2 regions of the Pantoea sp. SGAir0175 genome follow, and region 2 is predicted to be linked to the other one. Evidence: predicted binding sites of a transcription regulator. Region 2 holds the regulator's gene; the other holds the start of a gene.
The links. Region 2 encodes ArgR, which controls arginine synthesis, uptake and breakdown. Its sites were predicted from a motif close to ANTGAATAAAAATACANT; they were not measured.
Positions count from the first base shown of each region.

Region 1: a site for ArgR is predicted at 13,364-13,381, ahead of argC (N-acetyl-gamma-glutamyl-phosphate reductase). Genes of this name have one in related genera too.

Region 1 is NZ_CP028081.1:82,032-97,875, forward strand. It holds gene cytR (DNA-binding transcriptional regulator CytR) at 1-924, opposite strand, end outside; gene priA (primosomal protein N') at 1,124-3,322, opposite strand; gene rpmE (50S ribosomal protein L31) at 3,599-3,814, shown strand; gene metJ (met regulon transcriptional regulator MetJ) at 3,892-4,209, opposite strand; gene metB (cystathionine gamma-synthase) at 4,489-5,649, shown strand; gene C1N56_RS00425 (bifunctional aspartate kinase/homoserine dehydrogenase II) at 5,652-8,084, shown strand; gene metF (methylenetetrahydrofolate reductase) at 8,299-9,195, shown strand; gene ppc (phosphoenolpyruvate carboxylase) at 9,268-11,919, opposite strand; gene argE (acetylornithine deacetylase) at 12,169-13,317, opposite strand; gene argC (N-acetyl-gamma-glutamyl-phosphate reductase) at 13,485-14,489, shown strand; gene argB (acetylglutamate kinase) at 14,508-15,284, shown strand; gene C1N56_RS00455 (argininosuccinate synthase) at 15,299-15,844, shown strand, end outside.
Region 2 is NZ_CP028081.1:380,847-396,690, forward strand. It holds gene aaeR (HTH-type transcriptional activator AaeR) at 1-656, opposite strand, end outside; gene aaeX (p-hydroxybenzoic acid efflux pump operon protein AaeX) at 915-1,118, shown strand; gene aaeA (p-hydroxybenzoic acid efflux pump subunit AaeA) at 1,127-2,056, shown strand; gene aaeB (p-hydroxybenzoic acid efflux pump subunit AaeB) at 2,068-4,020, shown strand; gene C1N56_RS01835 (NAD-dependent succinate-semialdehyde dehydrogenase) at 4,132-5,586, shown strand; gene C1N56_RS01840 (barstar family protein) at 5,602-5,871, shown strand; gene yhcN (peroxide/acid stress response protein YhcN) at 5,931-6,197, opposite strand; gene C1N56_RS01850 (YdgH/BhsA/McbA-like domain containing protein) at 6,301-6,567, opposite strand; gene yhcN (peroxide/acid stress response protein YhcN) at 6,658-6,921, opposite strand; gene argR (transcriptional regulator ArgR) at 7,414-7,884, opposite strand; gene mdh (malate dehydrogenase) at 8,305-9,240, shown strand; gene mscM (miniconductance mechanosensitive channel MscM) at 9,287-12,622, opposite strand; gene asd (archaetidylserine decarboxylase) at 12,640-13,536, opposite strand; gene rsgA (small ribosomal subunit biogenesis GTPase RsgA) at 13,630-14,679, opposite strand; gene orn (oligoribonuclease) at 14,782-15,330, shown strand; tRNA gene C1N56_RS01890 (tRNA-Gly) at 15,567-15,642, shown strand; tRNA gene C1N56_RS01895 (tRNA-Gly) at 15,734-15,809, shown strand.

The DNA of each region.
Region 1 (15,844 bases), 300 kb from region 2:
CCGTTTGCCCTGCAGCTCATCCAGCAGCAGCAGCATCGCTTCGCGGCCAATGGCAAAACGCGGCTGTGCCACGGTGGTCAGGGGCGGATCGTAGTATTGCGCCAGCTCGATATCATCGAAGCCGACCACCGACAGATCCTGCGGAATACGCATTCCCAGCTTACGCGCCTGGTTCATCGCGCCCAGCGCCATCAGATCGCTATGGCAGAACAGGGCTTTCGGCGGCTGCGGCAGGCTCATCAGCTGCTTCAGCGCGCTGGCACCGGCTTCAAAGGTGAAGTCGCCGTGCACAATCAGCGTGGGATCGATGGCGATATTGCTGCGGCGCAGCGCCTGGATGTAGCCCTGCAACCGATACTGGCTGAGCGGGATATGTTCCGGTCCGGTGATGCAGGCGATCTGCCGATGGCCCAGCTGTAACAGATGATTCACCGCTTCAAAGGCCGCGGTCAGGTTATCGATATGCACCGTGGGCAGCGCCATCTCCGGCGCGAACTCGTTGCCCATCACCATGGGCGGCAGATTGCGCTGATCTTCAATGCCGGCGTCAAACGGCAGCTGCGAACCCAGCAGTACCATGCCGTCAATCTGGCGCGTCAGCATCAGGTTAAGGAAGGTTTTCTCCTGCTGATCCTGATGCGCGCAGTCACCAATCAGCACCAGATAGCCTTCCTGCGCGGCGGTCACTTCCACGCCGCGGATAATCTCGCTGAAGAAAGGGTCACAGATGTCCGGCACAATCACCAGAATGGTTTGCGTGTCGCCGCGTTTAGCGTTGCGCGCCAGACCGTGCGGCGCATAGCCGACCGCCTGCACTGCCTGTTCCACTTTCTGCCGGGTCGCGGCGGAGACTTTTTCCGGATTCATCAGCGCGCGCGAAACCGTGGCGGTGGAGACGCCAGCCTGCTCGGCCACATCTTTCATGGTGGCTGCCGATGAGGGTTGCTTCTGATCCAACGTTAACTCCTGACGCGGTACAGCGCATAGATATTCACACATAGCCGGCCCAGTGCCGGGACGGGCACTATTGTTAACCCAACGCCGTGTGAGGTTGTTACTTAATTTGCATAAAAATTGTGACTTGTGCGACTTTTTTCGATCTGGCTCGCAGATGTGGCGCGGCTTAACTCTCGGTGGGGTCGATATCCAGCGTCCATTTGACTTTGCGCGCGGCGGGCAGGGTGGTGACCAGCGGCAGTGAACTGCTCAGCAACTGCTGCAGCCGCTTGCGCGACGGATGCTGTAGCAGCAGTTGCCAGCGCCAGCGTCCGCTGCGCTTCGGTGCCAGCGCCGGCACCGGCCCCATCAGCCACATCGCCTCATCTTTGAGCGGGCTGGCTTCCAGCAGGTTACGCAGCTGAGTAAGGAACTCCGCCGCCTGCGCGTTATCCAGATCTTCAGCGCGAAACAGTGCGTGGCTGGTCCACGGCGGCAGCTGCACTGACTGGCGCTCCAGCAGCGTCTGATCGGCAAACGCAAAATAGCCGCGATGCAGCAGCGTTTGCAGCAGTGGATGCTCCGGATGGTGCGTCTGTAGTAACACTTCGCCCTGCTTACCGGCGCGGCCGGCGCGGCCGGCGACCTGTGTGTAGAGCTGGGCAAAGCGCTCGGCGGCACGGAAATCGGCGGAAAACAGCGCGCCATCGACATCCAGCAGCGATACCAGCGTCACGTCCGGGAAGTGATGGCCTTTGGCCAGCATCTGCGTGCCGACCAGAATGCGCGCTCCGCCGCGATGCACATCGGCCAGATGCTGCTCCAGCGCGCCTTTGCGGCTGGTGGTGTCGCGATCGATGCGCGACACCGGTACGCCAGGAAACAGCGTGCTGAGCTGCTGCTCCAGCTGTTCCGTGCCCACGCCGACCGGCAGCAGATGGGTGGAACCGCAGCCCGGACACTGATGCGGCAGCGGACGCTGGCTGTCGCAGTGGTGACAGCGCAACTGACGATGCTGCTGATGCAGCGTGTAATAACTGTCGCAACGCTGGCACTCCGCCAGCCAGCCGCAGTCGTGGCACATCAGCGCCGGCGAAAAGCCGCGGCGATTGAGAAACAGCAGAACCTGATTATCCGCCTGCAGGTGCTGGCGCATCTTGCCCAGCAGCGCCGGCGCAAGACCGCCTTTCAGCTGCTGTCCCTTGAGATCGATTAGCTGCTGCAGCGCCGGTTTGGCGTTACCGGCGCGTTTGGTCAGGTTGAGCTGGCGATATTTGCCGACACGCACGTTGTGCAGCGTCTCCAGCGCCGGCGTCGCCGATCCCATCACAATCGGCACATCTTCTTCGTGAGCACGGAATACCGCCAGATCGCGCGCCTGGTAGCGCCAGCCTTCCTGCTGTTTGTAGGAGCTGTCGTGTTCTTCATCAATGATGATCACGCCCGGCCGCGCCAGCGGTGTGAACAGCGCGGATCGTGTGCCGATGACGATGGCGGTCTCGCCGCTGCGCGCGCGCAGCCATACCGCCAGACGCTCGCTGTCATTGAGCGCCGAGTGCAGCACATCAATCGGCGCATCGAAGCGTTCACGGAAACGGGCGATAGTTTGCGGCGTCAGGCCAATTTCCGGCACCAGCACCAGCGCCTGTTTACCGCGCGCCAGCACATTCTCCAGCACGCTGAGATAGACCTCGGTTTTACCCGATCCGGTAATGCCTGCCAGCAGCCACGCGGCGTAATGTTCGTCCTCACTGCGAATGGCGCCCACCGCCATCGCCTGATCGGTATTCAGTCGCAGCCGTTCACCTTTCACCGCGAAACTGGCGCGCCAGTCGTGCTGCTGTGGCGCATGTTCGCGCAGGTCGCACAGCCCTTTGGCACGCAGTGCCTGCAGCGCGGCATCGGTAAAATCCTGCTCGCCGATCTGGTGACGATACAGCGGCCGCTGACGCAACGCCGCCAGCGCCTGCTGCTGTTTCGGCGCGCGCTTCAGGCTTTCCAGCGCCACTTCGCGCCCGGCTTCGTTCACCACCCACTGCCACAGCGGCGCTTCCTGGGCCGGCTTGCCCTGACGCAGCAGCACCGGCAGCGCATGGCTGAGCACTTCGCCGAGCGGAGAGTGATAGTAGCCGGCGGCCCAGTTGAGGATGCGCCACAGCGCGGGTGAGAACAGCGAGCGGTCGTCGAGCAACGCATCAATCTGCTTCAGCTGGGCAAGGGGGAGATCGCTGGTGGCGCGCGTGCTAACCACGATGCCCGTCATTTTCCGGTTGCCGAACGGTACGCTCACGCGCGCGCCGGCCACCGGCTGCGGCGCATCGGCGGGCAGCAGGTAGTCAAACAGGCGAGGCAGCGGAACGGGCAGGGCAACCTGAACAACGGGCATGTCGATCTCTATCCGGTTCTGTAAAAAGGAGAAGTAGTGTACACGCTGGCGTCACCCCCGTCATACTTCAGCGCGCGGCGGCGCTGGCTGCAGGCGTTTACCCGGAGTGACAGAGCGCGGCGCATTGCGCGGATTTGATCAATGCGCTCATTTTCTGTATACTATGCCGCCTTTGATGAGATGACTCGTCAAAGATACACCATTTATTAACCGCGTGTGGTGCTGTGCAGGTTCGCCTGGCACGGAGAGCGACACGGCCTTTTATGAGGTTCTCCCATGAAACAAGGTATTCACCCGAAATACGAAGCTGTGACCATCACCTGCTCTTGCGGCAACGTGATCAACACCCGTTCAACCATGACTGGTACCCTGAACCTGGACGTGTGCGGCAAATGCCACCCGTTCTACACCGGTAAGCAGCGTGTTGTTGACTCTGGTGGTCGTGTTGATCGCTTCAACAAGCGTTTCAGCATCCCAGGCAGCAAGAAATAAGATTATTTGCCGGCGAATCTTCACGATTCGGTTGCAAGAAAAAACCCAGCCTCGGCTGGGTTTTTTTATTTCTGGCCTCAGTATTCCCAGCTGTCGGGATCGATGCCCATCTCACGCATAATCTGTTTTGCTTCTTCCGGAATCTCGTCGCTGCGCTCTTTACGCAGATCAACATCATTCGGCAGCGGTTGCCCGGTGAAGGCATGCAAAAAGGCTTCGCACAGCAGTTCGCTGTTGGTGGCGTGACGCAGATTGTTCACCTGACGGCGGGTACGCTCATCCGTTAAAATCTTCAGCACTTTCAGCGGGATAGAAACTGTAATCTTCTTAACCTGCTCGCTCTTCTTACCGTGTTCAGCGTAAGGGCTGATATATTCGCCGTTCCATTCAGCCATGGGTTACCTTAATCAATAAAAAGTTGAATATGGGGAAATCCGTTGATTATGCCCGATTTTTCGATGCCTGACCGCTTAAACTGCCGGTTTTATGCTTACACATCGCGTTTCACAGGAAAGCGCGCTGAACACCAGGCGATGACGCGTAATTTTAGCGGGTATTGCGGCTTTGCTCAATCTATACGCAAAGACATTTAGATGTCCAGATGTATTGACGTCCAGTTGCGGAATGTTATTCTGTTGCCACTTTTTTATTACACTTCAGGAACAGTAAGCACCATGACGCGTAAACAGGCAACCATCGCAGTACGCAGCGGTTTGAATGATGACGAGCAATATGGCTGCGTTGTCCCACCGATTCACCTCTCCAGCACCTATAACTTCCTCGATTTCAACGAGCCGCGCGCGCATGACTATTCACGCCGCGGTAACCCGACGCGCGATGTGGTCCAGCGCGCGCTGGCTGAGCTGGAAGGGGGTGCGGGCGCGGTGCTGACCAACACCGGGATGTCGGCGATTCATCTGGTGACGACGGTGTTCCTGAAGCCAGGCGATCTGCTGGTGGCGCCGCACGACTGCTACGGCGGCAGCTATCGTCTGTTTGACAGCCTGAGCAAGCGCGGCGCTTACCGCGTGAAGTTTGTCGATCAGGGCGATGAAGCGGCACTGGCGGCGGCGCTGGCGGAAAAACCAAAGCTGGTGCTGGTCGAAAGCCCGAGCAATCCGCTGCTGCGCGTGGTGGACATTGCGGCCATCTGCGCCGCCGCGCGTGCTGCCGGTGCGGTGAGCGTAGTGGACAACACCTTCCTCAGCCCGGCGCTGCAGAACCCGCTGGCGCTGGGTGCCGATCTGGTGATCCACTCCTGCACCAAATATCTCAATGGTCACTCGGACGTGGTGGCCGGTGCGGTCATCGCTAAAGATCCGGCGCTGGTCACGGAACTCGCCTGGTGGGCGAATAACATTGGCGTCACCGGCGCGGCGTTTGACAGCTATCTGCTGCTGCGCGGCCTGCGCACCCTGGCACCGCGCATGGCGGCGGCGCAGCGTAACGCACTGGCGATTGTTGATTACCTGAAGCAACAACCGCTGGTGAAAAAGCTGTATCATCCGTCTCTGCCAGAGAACGCCGGACACCAGTTTGCCGCGCGTCAGCAGCGCGGTTTTGGCGCCATGCTCAGTTTTGAACTCGACGCCGATGAGGCGCGGCTGCGCCGCTTCCTGAAAGCGCTGCAGCTGTTTACGCTGGCGGAGTCGCTGGGCGGCGTGGAAAGTCTGATTTCGCATACCGCCACCATGACGCACGCCGGCATGTCGGCGGACGCGCGTGCCGCAGCGGGCATTTCCGACTCGCTGCTGCGTATTTCTGTCGGAATTGAAGATCACGAAGATTTAATCGCCGACCTGGATAATGCATTCAGGATCGCAGCCGAGGGGTAACCATGACGATTTCAGCAGGCGCGGGAACGCCGATCAAGCAGTTGCATAAATTTGGTGGCAGTAGCCTGGCCGACGCGCGCTGTTATCAGCGCGTCGCCGGTATCATGGCCGATTACAGCCAGCCGGGCGACTTAATGGTGGTCTCTGCCGCAGGCAGCACCACTAACCAGCTGATCAGCTGGCTCAAGCTGAGCCAGAGCGATCGCTTATCGGCCCATCAGGTGCAACAGGCGTTACGCCGTTTTCACAGCGAACTGATCGCTGCACTGCTGCCTGCTGAATATGCAGAAACCCTGACCGCAGCCTTCATCCGCGATCTTGAACGCCTGGCGGCGCTGCTCGACGGCGCCATCACCGATGCGGTGTACGCCGAAGTGGTTGGCCACGGCGAAATCTGGTCGGCGCGCCTGATGGCGGCGGTGCTCAGCCAGCGCGATATCGAAGCGGCGTGGCTGGATGCGCGCGACTTCCTGCGTGCCGAACGTGCGGCGCAGCCGCAGGTAGATGAAGGCAAATCCTGGCCGCTGCTGCAGGCGCTGCTGGCGCAGCATCCGCATAAGCGTCTGGTGGTGACGGGTTTTATCAGCCGCAGCGAAGCGGGCGAAACCGTGCTGCTCGGCCGTAACGGCTCTGACTACTCGGCAACGCAGATTGGCGCGCTGGCGGGCGTGAACCGCGTCACCATCTGGAGCGACGTGGCTGGCGTTTACAGCGCGGACCCGCGCAAGGTCTCTGATGCCTGCCTGCTGCCGCTGCTGCGGCTGGATGAGGCCAGCGAGCTGGCCCGACTGGCGGCGCCGGTGCTGCACACGCGTACGCTGCAGCCGGTCTCCAACAGCGACATCGATTTACAGCTGCGCTGCAGCTATCAGCCGGAGCAGGGCTCAACGCGCATTGAGCGCGTGCTGGCGTCCGGCACCGGCGCGCGCATTGTCACCAGCCACGACGATGTCTGCCTGGTTGAGATTCAGATTCCCGATAGCCACGATTTTGCCACCCAGCAGAAAGAGATCGATCTGCTGCTGAAGCGCGCGCAGCTGCGTCCGCTGGCGATGGGTATCCATCCGGATCGTCGCCTGCTGCAGCTGTGTTACACCTCGGAAGTGGTCAACAGCGCCTTTAACCTGCTGCAGGACGCGGCGCTGCCCGGTCATCTGCAGCTGCGCGACGGTCTGGCGCTGGTGGCGCTGGTCGGTGCTGGCGTAACGCGTAATCCGCTGCACAGCCATCGCTTCTGGCAGCAGATCAAAGACCAGCCGGTCGAATTCGTCTGGCAGTCAGAAGATCACATCAGCCTGGTGGCGGTGCTGCGCGTCGGACCGACCCAGCACCTGATTCAGGGACTGCACCAGTCGCTGTTCCGCGCCGAGAAGCGCATCGGCCTGATTCTGTTCGGCAAAGGCAATATCGGCTCACGCTGGCTGGAGCTGTTCGCGCGCGAGCAGGAGACGCTGTCGGCGCGTACCGGGTTCGAGTTTGTGCTGGCGGGCGTGGCGGACAGTAGCCGCAGCCTGCTGAGCTATGACGGTCTCGACGCCAGTCGGGCGCTGGCCTTCTTTGATGATGAAGCCGAAGCGCGCGACGAAGAGTCGCTGTTCCTGTGGATGCGCGCGCACCCGTTTGACGATCTGGTGGTGCTGGACGTCACCGCCAGTGATTCGCTGGCGCAGCAGTATCACGATTTTGCCAGCCACGGCTTCCACGTCATCAGCGCCAACAAAGTGGCCGGCGCTGCCAGCGGCCAGAGCTGGCGCCAGGTACGCGATGCCTTCGCCAAAACCGGCCGCCACTGGCTGTATAACGCGACCGTGGGTGCCGGACTGCCGGTCAATCATACGGTGCGCGACCTGCGCGAAAGCGGCGACAGCATTCTGGCGATTAGCGGTATCTTCTCCGGCACGCTGTCGTGGCTGTTCCTGCAGTTTGACGGCACGGTGCCGTTCAGCGAGCTGGTCGATCAGGCGTGGCAGCAGGGCTTAACCGAGCCCGACCCGCGCGTCGATCTCTCCGGTCAGGACGTGATGCGCAAACTGGTGATTCTGGCGCGCGAAGCCGGTTATGACATCGAACCGGATCAGGTGCGGGTTGAATCGCTGGTGCCGTCACAGTGCGAAGGCGAATCCATCGACCACTTCTTCGAAAACGCCGACGAGCTGAACGAGCAGATGCTGCAGCGCTTCGAAGCCGCACAGGAGATGGGGCTGGTGCTGCGCTACGTGGCGCGTTTCGATGCCAACGGTAAAGCGCGCGTCGGCGTGGAAGCGGTGCGTCCGGAGCATCCGCTGGCGGCGCTGCTGCCGTGCGATAACGTGTTTGCCATCGAAAGCCGCTGGTATCGCGACAATCCGCTGGTGATCCGCGGGCCGGGTGCCGGCCGGGATGTCACCGCCGGTGCGCTACAGTCTGATATCAATCGTCTCGCCCAACTGCTGTAAACCTGCTGCGCAGACGGCGTCCGCTGTCTGCGTTTTTCCTTCTGCTTCCCCGTCAGGTGAATCCCTTTCACTTTGGTTGAATATTTGTCACGCCCGGCAAGCAATTTTATGTTGACGCTAAGCTGAAGATCGTTCATTTTGTGCATCTGGACGTCTAAACGTATGGATGTTCGCGGTTCGCAAATTAATCGATATGTGATGATGAGGTAACAGGATGAGTTTCTTTCATGCCAATCAGCGCGAAGCGCTGAACCAGAGCCTGGCTGAGCTGAACGGGCAAATTAATGTCTCTTTTGAGTTTTTCCCGCCCCGCACCAGCGAAATGGAAGCAACCCTGTGGAACTCCATCGACCGCCTGAGCAGCCTGAAACCCAAATTCGTCTCGGTAACTTACGGAGCCAACTCCGGCGAGCGCGACCGCACTCACAGCATCATCAAAGGCATTAAAGAGCGCACCGGACTGGAAGCGGCACCGCACCTCACCTGTATTGATGCGACGCGCGATGAACTGCGCGCCATTGCGCGTGACTACTGGAATAACGGCATTCGCCATATCGTGGCGCTGCGCGGCGATTTACCACCGGGCGGCGGCAAACCGGACATGTACGGCAGCGATCTGGTGTCGCTGCTGAAAGAGGTCGGTGATTTCGACATCTCGGTAGCGGCCTATCCCGAAGTGCATCCGGAAGCGAAGAGTGCGCAGGCGGATCTGATCAATCTGAAGCGAAAAATTGATGCCGGCGCCAGTCGCGCGATTACCCAGTTTTTCTTCGACGTGGAGAGCTATCTGCGCTTTCGCGATCGCTGCGTGGCCACCGGTATCGACGTGGAGATCGTGCCGGGCATTCTGCCGGTCTCCAACTTTAAACAGCTGCAACGTTTCGCCACCATGACCAACGTGCGCGTACCGGGCTGGATGAACGCCATGTTTGACGGGCTGGATGATGATGCGGAGACGCGCAAAATGGTCGGTGCCAACATCGCCATGGACATGGTGAAAATCCTGTCGCGCGAAGGGGTGAAGGACTTTCACTTCTACACGCTGAACCGCGCCGAGATGAGCTACGCCATCTGCCACACGCTGGGTGTTCGCCCGACGCTGGCGGCATAAGCGTGAAAGGATAAAAGAGAAGGGGGCCTCAGGGCTCCCTTCTTGCTGTGATGCGTGATGCGCCGCCAGCCGTTAGCCGGTGTTACGCATGCCGGCCGCAACGCCAGCGATAGTGACCATCAGCGCCTGTTCTACGCGCGCATCAGGTTCATCGCCGCGCTCTTCCTGCGCACGCGCACGCTGCAGCAGTTCCGCCTGCAGCACGTTGAGCGGATCGGTGTAGACGTTACGCAGCGCGATGGATTCGGCGATCCACGGCTGGTCCGCCATCAGATGCGCATCGTTCGCGATGGTCAGCACCGCTTTGATGTCGGCATCGAGCTGATCGCGCAGCTGTTTGCCGAGCGGCCACAGCGATTTATCCACCAGACGCTGATCGTAATACTCCGCCAGCCACAGGTCAGCCTTCGAGAACACCATCTCCAGCATGCCGAGGCGCGTGGCGAAGAACGGCCATTCGCTGCACATGGTTTCCAGCTGATCCTGATGGCCTTCGTCCATCGCTTTCTGCAGCGCCGCGCCGGCCCCCAGCCACGCGGGCAGCATCAGGCGGTTCTGCGTCCAGGCGAAGATCCATGGAATGGCGCGCAGCGACTCTACGCCGCCGGTCGGACGCCGTTTCGCCGGGCGCGATCCGAGCGGCAGTTTACCCAGCTCCTGCTCTGGCGTCGCCGAGCGGAAGTAGGGTACGAAGTCCGGATTTTCACGCACATAGCCACGGTACATGGCGCACGAATAGGCTGACAGGCCGTTCATGATCTCCTGCCATTCGCGTTTTGGCTCTGGCGGTGGCAGCAGGTTGGCTTCCAGAATCGCCCCGGTGTAAAGCGACAGGCTGGCGATGGTGACTTCCGGCAGGCCATATTTGAAGCGAATCATTTCTCCCTGTTCGGTCACGCGCAGGCCGCCTTTCAGGCTGCCCGGCGGCTGTGAAAGCAGAGCTGCATGCGCCGGTGCGCCACCGCGGCCAATCGAACCGCCGCGTCCGTGGAACAGCGTCAGGGTAATGCCGGCTTTGTCGCAGGTTTTAATCAGTGCATCCTGGGCCTGATACTGCGCCCAGCTGGCTGCCATCACGCCGGCATCTTTTGCCGAGTCGGAATAGCCAATCATCACCATCTGCTTGCCGTTGATGAAGCCGCGATACCAGTCGATATTCAGCAGCTGGCTCATCACGTCATTGGCGTTGTTGAGGTCGTCGAGGGTTTCAAACAGCGGCGCCACCGGCATTGCGTAAGGGATGCCGGCCTCTTTCAGCAGCAGATGCACCGCCAGCACGTCAGACGGCGTTTTGGCCATCGAAATCACATAGGCGGCAATCGAGCCCTGCGGCGCTTCTGCCGCTACTTTACAGGTATCCAGCACTTCACGCGTGTTGTCGCTGGGCTCCCACTGCCGCGGCAGCAGCGGCCGCTTGGAATTCAGTTCACGGATCAGGAACGCCTGCTTATCGGCTTCTGACCAGCTTTCATAGTCGCCCAGTCCGAGATAGCGCGTCACTTCGGCAATCGCTTCGGTGTGGCGGGTGCTCTCCTGACGGATATCGATGCGCACCAGCGGCACGCCGAAGCACTTCACGCGGCGCAGCGTATCCAGCAGCTGGCCGTTGGCGATAATGCCCATGCCGCACTGCTGCAGCGACTGGTAAATAGCAAACAGTGGCTGCCACAGCTGATCGTTTGAAACCAGCAGATCGGCCGGACGCGGCAGGCGCTCACCCTTCAGACGGCGCTCCAGATAGCTCTGGGTGCTCATCAGCTGGCTGCGGATACGCTTCAGAATCACACGATACGGCTCCAGCGCCTCCGCATCGCCACACAGTTCGCGCACTTCGTCGCTGCACTCGGACATCGACAGCTCGGACACCAGCACGCCGATGTCGCGCAGGAACAGGTCGGCGGCTTTCCAGCGGCTTAGCTGCATTACGTGGCGGGTAATCGGTGCGGTGACGTTCGGGTTACCGTCACGGTCGCCGCCCATCCACGAGGTAAATTTGATGGGCACAAAATCCACCGGCAGCTGGATGCCGAAGCTCTCTTCCACCTGCTGGTTTAGCTCGCGCAGAAACGCCGGTACGCCTTCCCACAGGCTGTTCTCCACCACCGCGAAGCCCCATTTGGCTTCATCTACCGGCGTCGGGCGATATTTACGGATCTCATCGGTGTGCCACGCCTGCGCTACCAGCTGACGCAGACGGCGCATAACCTGGTTGCGTTCGTAGTCGGTGATGTCACTGTGGTCGAGCTGCTGCAGACAGCTGTTCACTTCGCCCAGCTTGTGGATCAGCGTGCGGCGGGTAATTTCGGTCGGGTGAGCGGTGAGCACCAGCTCCAGCGACAGCTCCTCAATCGCCTGGCGGATGGCCGGCTCGCTGAGATCGCTCTGCTGCTTCAGGCGCTCGAAGGTTTTTTTCAGCAGCTCCGGATGGTTAGCACCGTCGCCGCTGCGCGAAATGGTTTGATACTGTTCTGCCACGTTGGTGAGGTTAAGGAACTGGCTGAACGCGCGTGCCACCGGCAGCAGCTCGTCGTTAGACAGGTTTTGCAGCGTGGAGAGCAGTTCCTTACGATGAGTGTCATTTCCTGCACGGGATGACTTAGAGAGCTTGCGGATGGTCTCCACCCGATCGAGGATGTTCTCTCCCAGTGCATCCTTTATCGTATCCCCGAGCAGTTTGCCGAGCATACTGACATTACTTCGCATTGCGGAATATTGTTCGTTCATGTGACCCTGACACCCTTATCGTCTTAAATATAAAACCTCTATACCCAACGGGCATAACATCGTCTTTTATCTAGCCACGGTTCTTCCTGTTCGTCAATTGACTTAAATTGCCGGTATCGTGCTGCTAACTATCGGAAATTCATCGAATTTAATTGACAGGAGGTGGGATAAGTTATTCTTATTATCAAATCCCGGATAATGACGGGGAAATTTGCTGATTTCGCAGTGAAATGCCCCATCTTTTAATCATCAATGGCAAAAATGCTGCACAACCTGAGTGATAAGCGCATGAGTCGGCTTAATAAATGCGGTATCAATAAACTCGTCTGGCTGATGCGCCTGATTGATGGATCCAGGCCCTAACACCAGCGTCGGGCACAACTGCTGGATAAACGGCGCTTCGGTGCAGTAATTCACCACTTCTGTCGGCACCCCCAGCAGCTTCTCCACCACCTTCACCAGTTCATGATCGGCCGGGCATTCGTAGCCGGGAATCGGCGGATGCAGCTCACCGACAGTCAGACGGCCCGGCCAGCGCGCGCTCACCGGTGCCAGCGCTTCATTGAGTAAACCGTCGAGATCGCTCAGCGTCAGTCCCGGCAGCGGACGGATATCCATATGCAGCTCACAGCAGGCGCAGATGCGGTTCGCCGCGTCGCCGCCGTGGATATGGCCAAAGTTCATGGTCGGATACGGAATGGCGAAGCCGTCATGGTGATAGCGCTCTTTCAGCGTATTACGCAGCTGCATCAGCTGAGTAATGGATTCATGCATCAGCTCGATAGCGTTCACGCCGCGCGCCGGATCGCTGGAATGACCAGACTGACCCTGAATACGGATGGCGTGCGACAAATGGCCTTTGTGGGCGCGCACCGGTTTCAGCGACGTCGGTTCGCCGATGATGGCGCAGTCCGGCCGCAGCTGGGTCGATTCAGAAAAGTATTTCGCGCCGGCCATCGTGGTCTCTTCATCGGCGGTGGCGAGGATGTACAGCGGTTTGCTGAGCTTCGTCACGTCAACGTCACGCAGCGCATCAAGAATAAAGGCAAAGAAGCCTTTCATGTCGGCGGTGCCTAAGCCGTACAGCTTGTTGTCGTGTTCGGTCAGGGTGAAGGGATCGCGCGTCCAGCGGCCATCGTCGTACGGCACGGTGTCGGTATGGCCCGCCAGCAGCAGGCCACCTGCGCCGCTGCCGCTGCGCGCCAGCAGGTTGAATTTATGGCGCGTACCCGGCACCGGCTGGACTTCCACGCTGAAGCCGAGATCGCGGAACCAGCCCGCCAGCAAATTGATTAAAGTTTCATTGCTCTGATCCAGCGCGCTGTCGGTGGCGCTGATCGACGGTGTTGCAATCAGCTGGCGGTAGAGTTCGATAAAAGGTGGAATTTTTGTCTTCACTGTTGACGGTCCCTGGGTTAGGATGTATCAATATTAATGCATTAATAGTGAATAAAAATACATTAACGTCGTCTGCATGTGAACTGAAAAAAGCTGCAAACGGCATCGTGGGCAACGGGGCAATGCCGCGACCCGATACGTGTGACTGTAATAAGGTATACAGCCTGATGTTGAATACGCTGATCGTTGGTGCCAGTGGTTATGCTGGCGTAGAGCTTGCCACCTACCTGAATCGCCACCCGCATATGAACATAACCGCTTTGGCGGTTTCAGCGCAAAGCCCGGATGCCGGAAAGTTACTCTCCGATCTCCATCCGCAGCTGAAAGGCAGGGTCGATTTGCCATTGCAGCCGCTGGGTGATGCCGCAGAGTGGGCCGGCAAGGTCGATGTGGTGTTCCTCGCCACCGCACACGAAGTCAGCCACGATCTGGCTCCGGAATTCCTGAAAGCCGGCTGCGTGGTGTTCGACCTCTCAGGCGCGTTCCGCGTTAACGACGACGGCTTTTATCAACAGTATTACGGTTTCAGCCATCAGCACCAGGCGTGGCTCGACAAAGCCGTTTACGGCCTGGCCGAATGGAACCACGAGCAGATTAAAGACGCGCAGCTGGTGGCAGTGCCGGGTTGCTATCCGACCGCCGCGCAGCTGGCGCTTAAACCGCTGATTAAGGCTGGCCTGCTTAATTCGGCTCAGTGGCCGGTCATCAATGCCACCAGCGGCGTCAGCGGTGCCGGACGTAAAGCCAGCGTCACCACCAGCTTCTGTGAGGTCAGCCTGCAGCCGTACGGTCTCTTCAATCACCGTCACCATCCGGAGATTGTGGCCCATCTCGGCACGCCGGTGATCTTCACGCCGCATCTCGGTAATTTCCCGCGCGGCATTCTGGAAACCATCACCTGCCGTCTGAACGCCGGTGTGAGCCAGCAGGATGTGGCGGCGGCGTTCCACAGCGCTTACCACGATAAACCACTGGTGCGGCTGTACGACAAAGGCGTACCGGCGCTGAAAGCGGTGGTTGGCCTGCCGTTCTGCGATATCGGCTTTGCCGTGCAGGGCGAGCACCTGATTGTTGTCGCAGCGGAAGACAACCTGCTGAAAGGCGCCTCCTCACAGGCGGTGCAGTGTCTCAATATTCGTTTCGGCTTCCCCGAAACGCTGTCTCTGATTTAACGGACGGATAACCTGACCATGAGCAATCCTCTGATCATTAAGCTGGGCGGCGTACTGCTGGATAGCGAAGAAGCGCTGGCGCGTCTGTTTGATGCCCTGCTGGCGTACCGCACGCAGTATCAGCGTCCGCTGATCATCGTCCACGGCGGTGGCTGCCTGGTGGACGAGCTGATGAAGAAACTGGCGCTGCCGGTGAAAAAGAAGAACGGTTTGCGCGTGACGCCAGCCGATCAGATCGACATTATTACCGGTGCGCTGGCCGGCACCGCCAACAAAACGCTGCTGGCATGGGCGAAGAAGTACGGCATTGGCGCAGTGGGTTTATGCCTCGGCGATGCCGGACTGGTGAACGTGGCACAGTTCGATGAGGAGCTGGGGCATGTCGGCAACGCCACGCCGGGCAATCCGCAGCTGCTCAATACGCTGCTGGATGCAGGCTATATGCCGGTGATCAGCTCGATTGGCATCACCGACGGCGGCGAACTGATGAACGTCAACGCCGACCAGGCCGCGACCGCGCTGGCGGCGACCATCGGTGCCGATCTGGTACTGCTGTCAGACGTCAGCGGTATTCTCGACGGCAAAGGTCAGCGCATCGCCGAGATGACCGCAGCCAAAGCCGAGCAGCTGATTGCTCAGGGCATTATTACCGATGGCATGATTGTGAAAGTGCATGCGGCGCTCGACGCGGCGCGTACGCTGGGCCGCCCGGTGGATATCGCCAGCTGGCGTCATGCTGAACAGCTGCCAACCCTTTTCAACGGCGTGTCGATTGGCACCCGGATTCTCGCATAATCAAGGATTACGACATGAGCACGCAAAACATCAAAAAAATCGTTCTGGCTTACTCGGGCGGTCTGGATACCTCGGCCATCATTCCCTGGCTGAAAGAGAACTACGGTGGTTGTGAAGTGGTGGCGTTCGTGGCCAACATTGGTCAGGATCCGGCCGATCTGGAAGGCGTAGAGAAGAAAGCGCTGCAGTCGGGCGCGTCTGAGTGCCACGTGGTCGATCTGCGTGAAGAGTTTATCAGCGAATACGTTTACCCGGTGCTGCAGACCGGTGCGCTGTACGAAGGCACCTATCTGCTGGGCACCTCAATGGCGCGTCCTATCATCGCCAAAGCGCAGGTTGAACTGGCGCTGAAAGTGGGCGCAGACGCGCTGTGCCACGGCGCAACCGGTAAAGGCAACGATCAGGTGCGTTTCGAAAACACCTATACCGCGCTGGCACCGCAGCTTAAAGTGGTGGCACCATGGCGTGAGTGGAACCTGCGTTCGCGTGAAGCGCTGCTGGATTACCTGAAAGAGCGCAATATTCCGACCACCGCGTCGCTGGAAAAAATCTACAGTCGT
Region 2 (15,844 bases):
ACAAAACGCCCCTGCGGCGTCAGGCGCGTCACCAGGCCTTCCGGCGCCACCAGCTCGAAGGTGTTATCCGGGCGCACGCTGTACTCGAGCCAGGAAAAGTTGTCGATTTCAGCCGGCTTTTCCGGCGTGCCGTGCTGGGCCAGGTAGCTCTTCGCCGCGCATACCACCATCGGCATGGCGCCCAGCCGGCGCGAGAACAGGTTGGAATCCTGCAGCTCACCGACGCGTATCACCACATCCAGCCCGTTAGCAATCAGGTCCGGCGCCGGTATGCCGGTCATCAGGTTGACGCTCAGTCCCGGATATTCGTGCAGCATCTCGCTGGTCATGGCGGACAGGACATTTTGCGCCATGGTGGTTGAGCAGCCGATGCGTAAAATCCCGATCGGCGTGTTGTTGAAGGCGTACAGCTGTTCGTGCACCTGCGAGGCCTCTGCCAGCATGCGGCGGCAGCCCTGATAATAAATCTTACCGGCTTCGGTCAGGCCCAGACTGCGGGTGCTGCGGTTAAGCAGTTTCACCTGCAGCTCATCTTCCAGTCTGGCAACAATCTGGCTGATTGACGAGACGCTGAGCTGCAGCTGGCGTGCGGCGGCGGTAAATGAGCCCAATTCAACCACTTTGGCGAAAATGGACATGCCTTTGAGTCGTTCCATTGTTTACTCTGGCTAAAAAGTGATTTAGCTCACAATATGTAGAAAACGTATAGTCAAGCGCGTTACTATACGCACGCTGGGTCTCTTCACCGCACCTGAACACGGCAGTGTTTACCCGATGATACGCTATGATTAGCTCAACGCGGCCTGAATGTTGTCATCAGATTATCCGTCATCCCACTATCATCAACCCGACGTGCCAGAGGGCATGAGGGCAGGTATCGGTGCAATCCGGCAAGGTCGAACTAAGGAACCGAAATGAGTGTGCTTCCGGTATTTGTCGTATTCGGGCTGTCTTTTCCGCCCATCTTCATTGAACTACTGGTTTCGCTGGCGCTGTTCTGGCTGGTGAAACGCGTGCTGACGCCCAGCGGGATTTACGATCTGGTGTGGCACCCGGCACTTTTTAACACAGCGCTGTATTGCTGTGTGTTTTACCTTGTATCCCGTCTATTCGTCTGAGGTTTTAAGTGAAAGCGCTAATAAGAAAAATCGCGCGTTACGCCATTACGCTCCTGCTGGTTATCATCGCTGTTATTATCATCTTCCGCGCCTGGGTGTTCTATACCGAGTCGCCGTGGACGCGTGACGCCAAATTCTCCGCCGACGTGGTGGCGATCTCCCCGGACGTGACCGGACTGATCACCGACGTCCCGGTACACGACAACCAGCTGGTGAAAAAAGGCGATACGCTGTTTATCGTTGACCGTCCGCGCTACCAGAAAGCGCTGGATGAGGCGCAGGCGGATGTCGAATATTACCAGGCGCTGGTCAGCGAAAAACGCCGTGAAGCGGCGCGGCGTAACCAGCTCGGTACCAGCGCGATGTCGCGTGAAGCCATTGAGCAGTCGAATAGCGACCTGCAGACCAGCGAACATCAGCTGGCCAAAGCGGTGGCGACGCGCGATCTGGCGGTGATCGACCTCGATCGCACCACCATCAAAGCGCCGTCCGATGGCTGGGTCACCAACCTCAACGTCTATCAGGGGGAATTCATCACGCGCGGCTCGGTGGCCGTGGCGCTGGTGCAGCAGCACTCGTTCTACGTGCTGGCCTACATGGAAGAGACCAAGCTGGATGGCGTGCGTCCCGGCTTCCGTGCGGAAATTACTCCGCTGGGCAGCAACACGGTGCTGCGCGGCACAGTTGACAGCATCGCGGCTGGCGTGACCAACAGCAGCAGCAGCGTTGACAGTAAAGGCATGGCCACCGTGGACTCCAACCTTGAGTGGGTGCGTCTGGCGCAGCGCGTACCGGTGCGTATTCGCCTTGACGATCAACCCGGCAACCGCTTCCCGGCGGGGACCACCGCCACCGTGGTGATCACCGGTGACAAAGACCGCCAGACCAAAGTGTCGCCGATGGCGCAGCTGTTCAACCGCCTGCGTGAGTTTGGTTAAGCGGGGGCGATATGATTGAGTTTTTGCGTTTCCCGGTAAAGCTGACCTTCGCGCTGGTGGCAGCGCTGATGATTGGCTTTCACTTCAATCTGGAAACGCCGCGCTGGGCGGTGATGACCGCCGGCATCGTGGCTGGCGGCACCGCCTTTGCCGCGGGCGGCGATCCTTATTCTGGCGCGCTGCGCTACCGTGGCGTTCTGCGTATTATCGGCACCTTTATCGGCTGTATCGCGGCACTCACCATCATGATTGCGACGGTGCGCGCGCCGGTGGTGATGCTGCTGCTGTGCTGCCTGTGGGCCGGCATGTGCGTCTGGCTCTCATCGCTGATTAAAGTCGAAAACTCCTATGCGCTGGGCCTCGCCGGTTACACCGCGCTGATCATCGTGGTGACCGCGGATGCCAGCGGCGGCCTGACGCTGGCGCCGCAGTTCGCCGTGGAGCGCTGCAGCGAAATTGTGCTCGGTATCCTGTGCGCCATTCTCGCCGACATGCTGTTCTCTCCGCGCTCGATCAAGAAAGTGATTGATGCGGAAGTGGATGCGCTGCTGGTAGCGCACTACCGCCTGCTGCAGCTGTGCGTGGCACACGAGGATAAAGAGGAAGTCGACAAAGCCTGGAGCGCACTGGTGCGCCGCACGACCGCGCTCAACGGTATGCGCAGCCAGCTGCTGATGGAGTCGTCGCGCTGGAGCAACACCAGCCGCCGGCTGCAAATGCTCAACACGCTATCGCTGACGCTGATTACTCAGGCCGCTGAGACCTTCCTGATTCAGAATTCGCGCCCGGATTACATCCCGCCGCAGTATCGCCTGCTGATTGAAAAAGAGGTAACCAGCGTCAGCGACGTACATAAGCGCATGAAGCTGATGCGCCGCGTTATTGGCGTCAGCAGTAAAAGCGTGCCGTTTACCCTGGCCAGCTGGGTCGGCGCCGCGACCGAATATCTGCTGCTGATCAATGGCGTTAAAAGCAACAGCCGTATCACCACGCTGGAGGAGAGCATTCTGCAGCGTGAGGTGGTGATCCAGGCGCGCTCAGCGGAAACGCATCATGCGATGATCAATGGCGTGCGCACCTTTGTCGCCACCGCGCTCGGTTCGCTGTTCTGGCTGTATACCGGCTGGACTTCCGGCAGCGGCTGCATGGTGATGCTGGCGGTGATTACCGCGCTGGCGATGCGTATGCCGAATCCGCTGATGATGGCGAAAGACTTCTTCTACGGCATGGCCTTTGCGGTGCCGTTGGGCATGCTCTACTTCATCTGGGTATTGCCGGGCACCCAGCAAAGTGCCTTGCTGTTGTGTATCGCGATTGGCGCACTCGGCTTTATCGGCGGCATCTTTGTACAGCGGCGGCAGATTGGTACGCTGGGCGCACTGATCGGCACCATTAACGTGCTGGTGCTGGATAACCCGATGAAGTTTGAGTTCAACGTGTTTCTCGACAACGCGCTCGGCCAGTGGATTGGCAGCTTTGTAGCGATGATGGTGATTTTGCTGATTCGTGACAAATCCAAAGCCCGCACCGGACGCAAGCTGCTGAATCGCTTTATGTATGCTGCGGTGGCCGCGCTGACCACCAATCAGGCGCGCCGGCGTGAGAACCATTTACCAGCGCTTTATCAGCAGCTGTTCCTGCTACTTAATCTGTTCCCGGGCGATATCGACAAGTACCGGATCGCGCTCACGCTGATTATTGGTCATCAGCGCCTGCGCAACGCGGAGGTGCCGGTCAATGCCGACCTGTCGGCGTATCACCGCCAGCTGCGCGCCACCGCCGACCGCATTATTGCGGCCAGCAGCGATGATAAACGGCGCTACTACTTTGAGCGCCTGCTGCAGGAGCTGGACGTTTATCAGCAGAAGCTGCAGCACTATGCCGCTCCGGCCAGCGTGACGGAACCGGTGAAACGGCTGTCGATGATGCTGGATAAGTACCAGAACACCCTCATCCAAATCTGAAACTGGCCGCTGCCTGGCGCAGCGGCTGGCCTGATGCCACGCTGACCCTCATTGCCCGATTATTGCCATCTATACTTTCCTGACAGGATGCTTACTGACAGGAGAATAACGATGTCCACTTCCCTGCAACAACACGAACTGTTCAACACTGGCTACTTCGCTGACGGCCAGTGGCACACCGCCAGCAGCACCTTTGATGTCACCAATCCGGCCACCGGCGAGGTACTGGCGCAGGTGGCGAAAGCCGGCAAGGCTGAAACCGAACAGGCGATTGCCGCCGCACAGCGCGCTTTTCCGGCGTGGCGCGACAAAACCGCCAAACAGCGCAGCGAAATCCTTTATCGCTGGTACCAGCTGATCATTGAGCACAAAAGCTGGCTGGGCCAGCTGATGACCGCCGAGCAGGGCAAACCGCTAAAGGAAGCCGAGGGGGAAGTAGAGTACGCCGCCAGCTTTATTCAATGGTTTGCCGAGCAGGCGAAGCGCGCCAACGGCGAAATTATCCCGCCGGCCAAAGCCGGTTCACGCATTCTGGCGACGCGCGAGCCGATTGGCGTGGTCGCTGCCATCACGCCGTGGAATTTCCCGATGGCGATGCTGACGCGCAAACTCGGCCCGGCGCTGGCGGCCGGCTGCACCGGCATCATCAAGCCGGCCAATAACACCCCGCTCAGCGCCTTTGCGCTGGTGGCGCTGGCACAAAAGGCGGGCGTGCCGGACGGCGTGCTGAACGCGGTAGCCGGCGACACGCACGCCATCAGCGACGCCATTATGGCTTCCCGCGCGGTGCGTAAAATCTCCTTTACCGGTTCCACCGCAGTGGGGAAAACGCTGATGCGGAACGCGGCCGAAACCATGAAGAAAGTCTCGATGGAGCTGGGCGGCAACGCGCCCTATATCGTGTTTGACGATGCCGATATCGACGCGGCGGTGCAGGGGGCTATCGCCAACAAATTCCGTAACGCCGGCCAGGTGTGCGTCAGCGTTAACCGCTTCTATATCCACAACGCAATATACGACCGCTTTGTGCATCAGCTGGCTGAGGCGGTGGGCAAACTGAAAGTGGGCAACGGCGTGGAGCCGGGCGTGGTGGTCGGGCCGCTGATTGAGCCGTCCGCGGTGGAGAAAGTGGAAGAGCATGTCAAAGATGCGCTGAGCAAAGGTGGGAAACTGCTGGTGGGCGGCGAGCGCCATCCGCTGGGCGGTAACTTCTGGCAGCCGACGGTGATTGCCGATGCGCATGAAGAGATGCAGCTGGCGCAGGAAGAGACCTTCGGTCCGGTGGCCGCCTGCTTCCGCTTTGACGATGAAGCTGAGGTGATCGCGCGCGCCAACAATACCGAATACGGTCTGGCGGCTTACTTCTATACGCAGAATCTGCAGCGCGTGTTCCGCGTTTCGGCGGCGCTGGAAGCCGGCATGATTGGGATCAACGAGTGTGCGGTCTCGACCGAGCTGGCGCCGTTTGGCGGCGTGAAAGAGTCCGGACTGGGACGCGAAGGATCGGTGCTGGGCATGGAAGAGTATCTGGAAGTCAAAGCGCTGCACCTCGGCGGTCTGGCGTAGCGAGAGGATGTCACCATGAGAACCGAGCGTTTCGACTTCAATGAAATCGTCGATCAGGCTCATTTCTACCGTCAGTTTTGCGAACGTTTCGCGCTGGCGGATCGCACCATTCAGGATCTGGACGATCTGTGGGAAATGATCATCGGCGAGCAGATCCCGCTGCCGCTGGAAATTGCGTTCATCAATCTGGGGAAAGGGCAGAAACGCCGCTATGGTGCGCTGATATTGCTATTCGATGAGGCAGAAGAGGAGCTGGAAGGCCAGCTCCGCTTTAATGTTCAGTAGCACAACCAAAAAGGGCCCCGGCAGGCGGGGCCAAAGGGTTCGTCAGAATTGACGAGGAATTATTTGTACAGCTCTGCAGTCAGGTGATAGCTGTCACCGGTGCGCGCTTCAATCACTTTATACGCGCTGGCACCCTGCTCATCGGCTTTCTGAGAAAGCTGAGCGCGGTAATCCATAGGTGAGCCGCCTGTTCCGCTAACGGTAATGGTCTGGCCGGTAGATTGCAGATTCTGCGCGGATTCATCCGTTACCAGTTGGGCAGCTGAAGCGCCAAAAGCGAACAGAGAAAGCAGCGTAGCGGTTGCGATGGTTGTTTTGATTTTCATAATTCGTCTCCTCATTAGAATCAACAACCTGCGGCACTAAGAGGGTAAGCGGGTCGTCGATCTTCTCCCGGCGACTGCATAACGCCGGATCGATAGTTAAAGTTTATTTGTACAGTTCAGCCGTCACGTGGAAGGTGTTGTCCTGATTGTTCTCAATGATGCGGTAATGGCTGGCACCCTGAGCATCGGCTTTCTGGGACAGTTCCTGACGGATATTGGTCTGGTCGCCGTCGACGCCGCTCACGCTAATGGTCTGATTCAGCGGCTGCAGATTTTCAGCCTGGGTGTTGGTTACCAGGGTGGCAGCACTGGCGCCAAAAGACAGAACGGAAGCCAGACTCAGTACAGCAATAGATAATTTGGTTTTCATGATTCACTCTCCTGAAATGGGGTGGGCAACCTGAGAGGCAAACGCCTCTCAAACGGGTCGCCGTTCACACTGCATCTTGTTCCGGCAAACTTATTTATAAAGTTCCGCGGTTGCGTGGTAGCTGTTGTCGTTATAAGCCTCAACAACGCGATAGGCTTTAGCACCTTGCGCTTCAGCTTTGGCGTTCAGCTGCTGATGGATATCCATCGGTGAGCCGCCAATGCCGCTGACGCTGATGGTGCCGACCGGCTGCAGGTTCGCTGCCTGTTCGGCGTTGATAGAATCTGCGGCGAAAGCACCAAATGACAGGGCAGATAGAACACTCAGGGTGGCGATAGTAGTTTTAACGTTCATGGTATTTTTCCTCGTCTTCTGTTTTTCTCTTTTTGATTTCGTGTGATTTGCATCACGAAAAGAAGTATAGATCTAATCACCCATGAAATTAATATCCCGCTAATAATGATTGGTTGTAATTCTTTATCCTTATGGCACATTTTTATAACGCAAAGTTATTAAAACCGCCTGGATCTTAACCAGGAGGGTGTATTTCCATGCAAAAACAATGATCTGCATCAAATTATCTTTTTGTGCGAAACAATGTGGTTGATCAAGCTGGCTGTGCGCTAAAAGCAAGAGATAACCGCTAAGCACTAATTGTAAAACAGCGTAAAATAGCGCAAAGGGTTAAGCAGGCGAAAAGGTCGTACCAATACCTTCGCGCATTGAGAACCCGGCGGAATATGGCTAAGCGGTTATTTTGTAAGGTGTTGGCGATAAAACAGCGGGAGAAACGTGGGCGGGCAGGCAAGGTTACCGGCAGGTGAACCGCCGGTAACAGACAGGGTTTTATAGTTCCTGTTCGAATAACACCAGCACGGCGTCATACAGCTGCTTCACCGTAAAGGCGCGCGCTGGCGTAATAAAGATGGTGTCGTCACCGGCGATGGTGCCGAGAATGCCTTCGGCTTTGCCGAGGGAGTCGAGCAGGCGGGCGATCAGCTGGGCCGCGCCCGGGCTGGTATGAATCACTACCAGCGCATCGTTATAGTCGATATCCAGCACCAGATTCTTCAGCGGACTGGTGGTGGTAGGCACGCCCAGTTCGGCAGGCAGGCAGTACACCATCTCCATTTTGGCGTTACGCGTGCGCACCGCGCCAAACTTGGTCAGCATACGAGAAACTTTTGACTGGTTGATGTTGCCGAAGCCGTCTTCCTGCAGCGCCTGGACAATTTCGCCCTGAGAGCTGAACTTTTCTTCTTTCAGTAAGGCTTTGAACGCCTTTATCAGATCGTCTTGTTTAGATGGGTTTCGCATAAGCTACCAATAAAAGAGGGTTGCAGCAGGCAACAGGCCCGTCGCAGATAAATTATTATGCATTTAGATGAATTTTTATGCAATAAGCGGATGCGTGAATTCACGGCATGCGCGTGTGGGGCGGGCATGATAACAGAGTTTTATCCTGCACCAAAATCGCGCGCTGGCGCGCAAAGCGAAGGTTGCAAAGTTGTTATATTATTGAAGTGGTAACAACAAAACGATGATCATTGCCGTCCATAGTCTTCTGGCTGCGACTGGATCATTCAGGCGACTTCTGAAGTGGAGATGTCTCGGGAGCCGATTGCGGCGTAATGTTATTGCGCGACAGGTGTGTCGCTATCGCCTGAGAAGTTGATTAAACTCGTAACCTGATGGATTTCCGGCATATCTCTGCCCCACCTTAATAAGGAGTTCAGGATGAAAGTTGCCGTTCTCGGTGCAGCTGGTGGTATTGGCCAGGCACTCGCTCTGCTGCTCAAGACCCAATTACCCGCAGGTTCAGCCCTCTCACTGTATGACATTGCCCCGGTGACACCAGGCGTCGCGGTTGATCTCAGTCACATTCCTACCGCCGTGAAAGTTGAAGGGTTCAGTGGCGAAGATGCGACGCCGGCTCTGCACGGCGCCGATGTGGTGCTGATCTCGGCCGGTGTGGCACGCAAACCTGGCATGGACCGCGCCGATCTGTTTAACGTCAACGCCGGTATCGTGCGTAACCTGATTGAACAGGTGGCGACCACCGCGCCAAAAGCGCTGATTGGCGTCATCACTAACCCGGTAAATACCACGGTGGCGATTGCCGCCGAAGTGCTGAAAAAAGCCGGTGTGTACGATAAAAACCGGCTGTTTGGCGTCTCGACGCTGGATGTGATTCGCGCCAACACCTTTGTCGCTGCCCTGAAGGGCAAACAGCCTACGGAGATTGAAGTGCCGGTGGTCGGCGGGCATTCAGGCGTGACCATTCTGCCGCTGCTGTCGCAGGTTAAAGGCGTCAGCTTCAGCGAGCAGGAGATCGCCGACCTGACGAAACGTATTCAGAATGCCGGTACCGAAGTGGTGGAAGCCAAAGCCGGTGGCGGCTCGGCGACGCTGTCGATGGGCCAGGCGGCGGCGCGCTTTGGTCTGTCGCTGATTCGTGCACTGCAGGGCGAAGCCAATGTCGTAGAGTGCGCCTATGTGGAAGGCGACGGCGAGTACGCGCGCTTCTTCTCGCAGCCGCTGCTGCTGGGCAAAAACGGTATCGCCGAACGCCGTCCGCTCGGGCCGCTCAGTGATTTCGAACAGCAGGCGCTTAACGGCATGCTGGAGACGCTGAAAAAAGATATCGCGCAGGGCGAAGAGTTTGTGAAGTAACTCGCGCGTAAAGAAAAAACGCCCGGCGCATGCCGGGCGTTTTGTTTTACAGGCCACCGGATTTGAAGGTCCGGCTGGCAGTCGAACCGTTGCTGGCCGGCGTTTTGCGCCCCAGCGTTTCCATCCGTACCTGGAACGGCGGGAACGGCATCTCAATGCCATGCTCTTCAAAGCCGCGCAGAATCAGCTGATGCAGCTCATGGCGCAGCGGCATGCGATGACCCATCTCCGCCGCGTGCACGCGCAGCTCAAACAGCTGAATGCCCTGCTGCAGATCCACAAGGAACACATCCGGCGCTGGCATATCCAGCACGTAGGTACAGCGATCGGCCGCCTGCTTCAGGATGGTCGTCACCTCTTCGCTGTTAACGTGGGCCGGTGCCGGAATGGTCAGCACCACGCGCGTCACCGAATCCGACAGCGACCAGTTGACGAACTGCTCGGTGATAAAGGCCTTGTTCGGCACAATAATCTCTTTGCGGTCCCAGTCGGTAATGGTGGTGGCGCGCGTATTGATGCGGGTGATGCTGCCGGTCAAATCGCGAATGGTCACGGTATCGCCGATACGAATCGGTTTCTCAAACAGGATGATCAGGCCGGAGATAAAGTTGGCAAAGATCTCCTGCATCCCAAAGCCCAGCCCCAGACCCAGCGCCGCTACCAGCCACTGCAGTTTTGACCACTCCACGCCAATAATCGAGAAACCAATCAGACCGCCGACCAGCATCAGCGCGTATTTGGTCAGGGTGGTAATGGCGTAACCGGTACCGGGCGACAGGCTGAGGTGTTGCAGCAGCGCCAGCTCCAGCAGCGCCGGCATATTGCGCACCAGCTGGGTGGTAATGATAAAGATCAGGATGGCGATCAGCACGGCACCCAGCGTAATGGGCTGTACGCTCTCGACGCCCTGCACCGTGGTGCTGGCATCCCACAGCGGGATGTTGTCGAGGAAGCTGAACGCGGAGTGGATCTCAGACCACAGCACAATCACCGACACCAGCGCAATCAGCGTCAGAATCGAGCGGACCAGCCGCAGCGACTGCGCGCTGATCGCATCCAGATCGATAATCGGCTCTTCGACTTCCACGGTATCGGTGCTGACGGCAGACTGCTGCTCTTTTTCCTCTTCGCTGCGCGCGCGGTTGGCCAGCATATCGGCACGACGCTGGCGCGCGCGGTCAAAGGCGATGCGGCGGCGCTGAATCAGCATCCAGCGGCGAATGATGTGGTAAATCACCAGCAGGAAGAACCAGATGCCGACCGAGGTTTCCAGGCGCGCCAGCAGCGCCTGCGCGGTGGCCAGATAGCCAATGCAGGAGGCCAGCGCCGCCACCAGCGGAATGGCGATCATCAGGTTCCACAGAATCCGGTTAACGAAGTTGTCGCCGTCGCCCTCTTTATCTAAATAGAGCGGGATACCTGCGCGTTTCAGGCTGACGGTGACAATGCTCAGCGCCCCGCAGATCAGAATAAAGCACAAGCGCCCCAGCGTGGCGGAGAACTGCGGATCGTCGAGATTGGCGAAAGCAATCAGCAGCATAATCAGCGGTACGATCAGGCCGACCGTCAGCGAGTAATAACGCATGGCGCGCGCGACCCGCGCCTGCGGCCAGCGGAAGTGCACGACAAACAGGCCGTCAGGACGGGCAAAAGCCGCGCTGATCATGAATGCCCACAGCAGCGGCAGGGTGGCAGTGATGCCATCGCCAATCGCTACGGCAAACGGGTAAGGCCAGGCGTGCTGCAGGCCAAAGCCGAGCGCGGCCCACAGCACCGGCAGCGGCACCGCGACCAGAATCGACCAGAAGACGGTGCGCAGCGTCAGGCTGAAGCGGTCCTGCGTCACTTTCCCCACGCGGCTGGCCGCACGCGCCATAAAGGCGTTGTAGTGACGACGCGTGCTGATGCTGAAGCCCACCAGCAGAATGGCGCCAATAATTGGCAGCACCGTTTCACGGTTGGTGAACATCATCGCCAGCGCTTTGCCCAGCTGGCCCAGCGTGTCCAGCGACAGCAGGCGCGTCAGGTCGGTGGCCACGTCCAGCGGATATTTCAGGCCAACCGGGCTGACGTCGGCGGTCCAGAACAGATAGCGGTGCGTCGCCTCTTTAACTTCACTCAGCGCGTCCTGCAGCTGCGTATTGGAAACCTTCAGCTTGGTGATTTCCAGAATCAGCGTGTCGCAGCCGGAAATCAGTGAGTTCAGTAGTTCGCGCTGGGTTTTCAGCTGGGCATCCAGAATGCGCGTCTGTTCACTGGTGAACGGCGTGCCGTCCGCCTGTTTCTCTTTGCGCAGCGCCTGCTGGCGCTCCAGCAGGTCTTCATAATGCAGCCGCTGCACGCGCAGCTGGCCCATTTCACTGTCGATCTGCTGGGATTTCGGCATCTCCGGCAGGCGCGCCACCTGCGCGCGCAGCGCTTCACCCAGCAGGTTCGACACGCCCAGCCACTGTGACTGCTCGCGCAGCGTGCTCAGCGCCTGGCGCACCTGCAATGTCTGATTGGTGGCGAGACGCTGCTGCGAGGCCACCAGATCCATACGCTGCGCCTGCTGATTCAGATCGGCGGAGAGCTCGCGGTTAACGCGGAACTGATCGCTGATGGAGGCCGGCAGATCGCCGCTGTTTTCCGCCAGCTGTTCGGTGCGCTCCAGCGCCAGTTCGGCTTCGCGCTGGCGCTGGTTGTTGAGCTGATTGCGCAGCGCCTGCAGATAGTTATCCAGCTGGGTGGCTTTGCGCTGATGCACTTCCGCGCGCATGCGCGCCAGCTCCTGACGGTTATTAGCCGACAGCTGCGCCAGCTCCAGCTCATCTACCCGCGCTTTACTGGCAGCGCTCTCGGTCTGACGCGCATAAATCTGCGCCTGTGCCAGCGGGGTAGCGGCAGCCGCCACGCCCTGTGCGCGCCGTTCGCTTTCGGTCATGGCGCGCCGCGCATCGGTCTGCTGCTGCGGCAGCTGCGACAGAGAATCGCTGATTTCGCGGGCGCGATCCTGCTCCTGCTGCGCCTGGCGGCTCTCCTCCAGCAGCTGGCTGCTAACCTGCAGGATCTCCTGATCCAGCTCGGCATTGCTCATGTTGCTGCGCACTGGCTTGCTGCTGTCGGTCAGCGTGGCGATTTGCTGACGCAGCTCGCGCGCCAGCCGCGGGAAATCATCGATTACCTGCTGATACTGTTTCGCCCGTTCCAGCGAGTCGTCGCGTTCGGACAGGAAGTTAATTGCTGCTTCCAGCGCCTGCACCTGTTCGGCCTGGTTGGGCGAGCTTTTCGCGGATTTCGCCGTTTCCAGATCCTGTTTCAGCTGGCTGGCGGGTGGAACGGTGGCGGCAAAGGCGGTGCTGCTGAGCACCAGGCTCAGCAGCAGAAAAAGAGAGGCGCGCACGGCGGTGTTTCCCGGAATTAGTCGATGAGCGGAGCGCTGTCGCCGGGCTGCGGCAGGGCGATAGCCAGCGGCTGACCCAGGCGGGTTTTGCTTTCGGCTTCAAGGCTTTCAGCCAGCTTAACGCGGTTCGGCGCGAACAGGTTGATCACCGTCGAGCCCAGCTTAAAGCGGCCCATCTCCTGACCTTTCAGCAGCACGACCGCGCCATCATGATCGGCAGATGGGTAGCGCCAGCGTTTGATCACCCCTTCGCGCGGCGGCGTCACGGTGCCGGCCCAGACGGTTTCGATGCTGCCGACGATGGTGGCGCCCACGAGGATCTGCACCATCGGGCCGTGATCGGTATCGAATACGCAGATCACGCGTTCGTTACGGGCAAACAGGTTCGGGATGTTGCGCGCGGTCAGCGGGTTAACCGAGTAGAGATCGCCCGGCACGTAGATCATTTCGCGCAGGATGCCGTTACACGGCATGTGCACGCGGTGGTAGTCGCGCGGCGCAAGGTAAGTGGTAACGAACTCACCGTCGACAAATTTTTCCGCCAGATCGTCATTGCCGGCCAGCAGCGCCTGCAGCGAGTAGGTGTGGCCTTTGGCCTGGAAGATCTGATCGCCAGCAATACGGCCCAGCTGGCTGATGGCGCCATCGGCTGGCAAGGCCAGCAGCGAAGCGTCCGGATCGATAGGGCGCGCACCCTCTTTTAACGGGCGTACAAAGAAGTCATTAAAGGTGCGGTAGCTGCCGGTGTGCGGCTTGCTGGCTTCCGCCATATCCACTTTGTAGAACCAGACAAAAATGTCGATGACCGCTTTGGTCAGCCAGCCAGCGCGGCGGCTGGCGCCCCAACCGGCGAGTTCGGTCAGCGCTTTTTTAGGCAGAATGTGATTCAGGCCGAGTTTAAAACGATCAAACACCGTTGCCTCCTGGCTTAATAACGTTTGGTTTACACAAAAGGGGGCGGATTGTAGCAGCGCCCCGGTCAGTTGGCGAATGTGCCGTTGTACCCGTTAATCTTCGCTGGCGGAAAAGTTTTTACGCGTTTTTACCTGCGCCATGCTCTCCAGAATACGGTGGTAGTTATCGAAGCGTGAAATGTCGATGATCCCGTTCTCCACCGCTTCGCGGATGGCGCAGCCTGGGTCGTTGTCGTGCTTGCAGTCACGGAACTTGCAACCGCCGAGAAATTCACGAAATTCGACAAATCCCTGAGTAATTTGTTCCGGCTCCAGATGCCACAAACCGAACTCGCGCACGCCAGGCGAATCGATGACATCGCCGCCGTGCGGGAAGTGATACAGCCGTGAGGCGGTGGTGGTGTGCTGGCCGAGGCCGGACACGTCCGACACATCATTGGTCAGGATCTCATCGCCTGCCAGGTCGAGGCCGAGCAGATTGTTCAGCAGGCTGGATTTACCCACGCCCGACTGGCCGGCAAAAATGCTGACCCGGCCGGTGAGCGCCGCTTCCAGATCCTTCAGTCCATCTTTGGCGCGGCTCGACACCATCAGTACGCGATAGCCAATGTGGCGATAGATATCCATCTGCTCATCGACAAACGCCCGCGCGTCGTCATCCAGCAGATCGGTTTTATTCAGTACCAGCAGCGGCTCCACGCCGAGCGTTTCGCTGGCCACCAGATAGCGATCGATAATGTTCAGCGACAGCTCCGGCAGGATCGCCGACACAATTATGATCTGATCAATGTTGGCGGCGATTGGTTTCACGCCGTCATAGAAGTCCGGACGCGTCAGCACCGTCTGGCGCGGGTGTACGGCTTCAACAATACCTTTGCCACCGTTTTCGCCGGCGGCGCGCCACACTACGCGGTCACCGGTGACCAGCGAGCGAATGGTGCGGCGGATATTACAGCGATGCACCTCGCCGGCGCTGTCTTCCACATCCGCGTGCATGCCAAAGCGGCTGATCACTACGCCTTCAGAGGCTTCACCAAACAGGCTGTCGTCCGGTTCCGGCTTTTCGTTCCGTTGCTGCAGACGACGCTGATGGTTGGCGCTCACGCGACGTTGTTGACCCTTCGACAATTTATTTTTGCTCACGCATCCTCTCACGCTTTCGCCAGGCTTCGCCCCGCTGGGCAAAACGTCTATGATACACCTTAATTCAGGCTAATGACGACTTTGGCAACAGGCGGGAAATGCATGACAGCGGGAAATGAAAACAATCTGATTTGGATCGACCTGGAAATGACCGGACTGGATCCGGAGCGCGATCGCATTATTGAGATCGCCACCATTGTAACGGACGCCAACCTCAACATTCTGGCCGAAGGTCCGGTACTGGCGGTGCATCAGTCCGATGCGCAGCTGGCGCTGATGGATGACTGGAATGTACGCACCCACACCAATAGCGGGCTGGTTGCGCGCGTGAAGGCCAGCCAGCATGACGATCGTGCGGCGGAGCAGGCGACGATTGCGTTTCTGCAGCAGTGGGTTCCGGCCAACACCTCACCGATTTGCGGCAACAGCATTGGCCAGGATCGCCGCTTCCTGTTTAAGTACATGCCGGAGCTGGAAGCCTATTTCCACTACCGCTATCTCGATGTCAGCACGCTGAAAGAGCTGGCGCGCCGCTGGAAGCCAGAGATTCTGCCAGGCTTTAAAAAGGCCGGTACGCATCAGGCGCTGGACGACATTCGCGAGTCCATTGCCGAGCTGGCCTACTACCGCGAGCACTTCCTGCAGCTGTAAATCAACGCGGGTGCGCAGGAAAGCAGCAGTTTGCCGATTAAAACAGCAAACGCGCGCAAAGCGCAAAATTTTGCTTTGCAACGCTTGCGGCGGGAAGGATTTCTCGTATAATGCGCACCCCGTACCGGTGAAGAATTTACAGCAGGTACGGAGCAGTAAAAGTAACAAATGTTCTGAATCAGGTAGTTCAGTTGCGCTAAGGCGGTCAATGCCGCAGCAGATTGAAAGACAATGATGCGGGAATAGCTCAGTTGGTAGAGCACGACCTTGCCAAGGTCGGGGTCGCGAGTTCGAGTCTCGTTTCCCGCTCCAGAACGTGCAGTAAAAAGTAATGCATCAGAATCAAGGATTTCAGCCGCGTCCAGGCCGTTAACGCCGCAGCGCAATGAAAGACGACGATTATGCGGGAATAGCTCAGTTGGTAGAGCACGACCTTGCCAAGGTCGGGGTCGCGAGTTCGAGTCTCGTTTCCCGCTCCAGTCTCTGTTGCAGTACGCCATCCAAATCACGGATT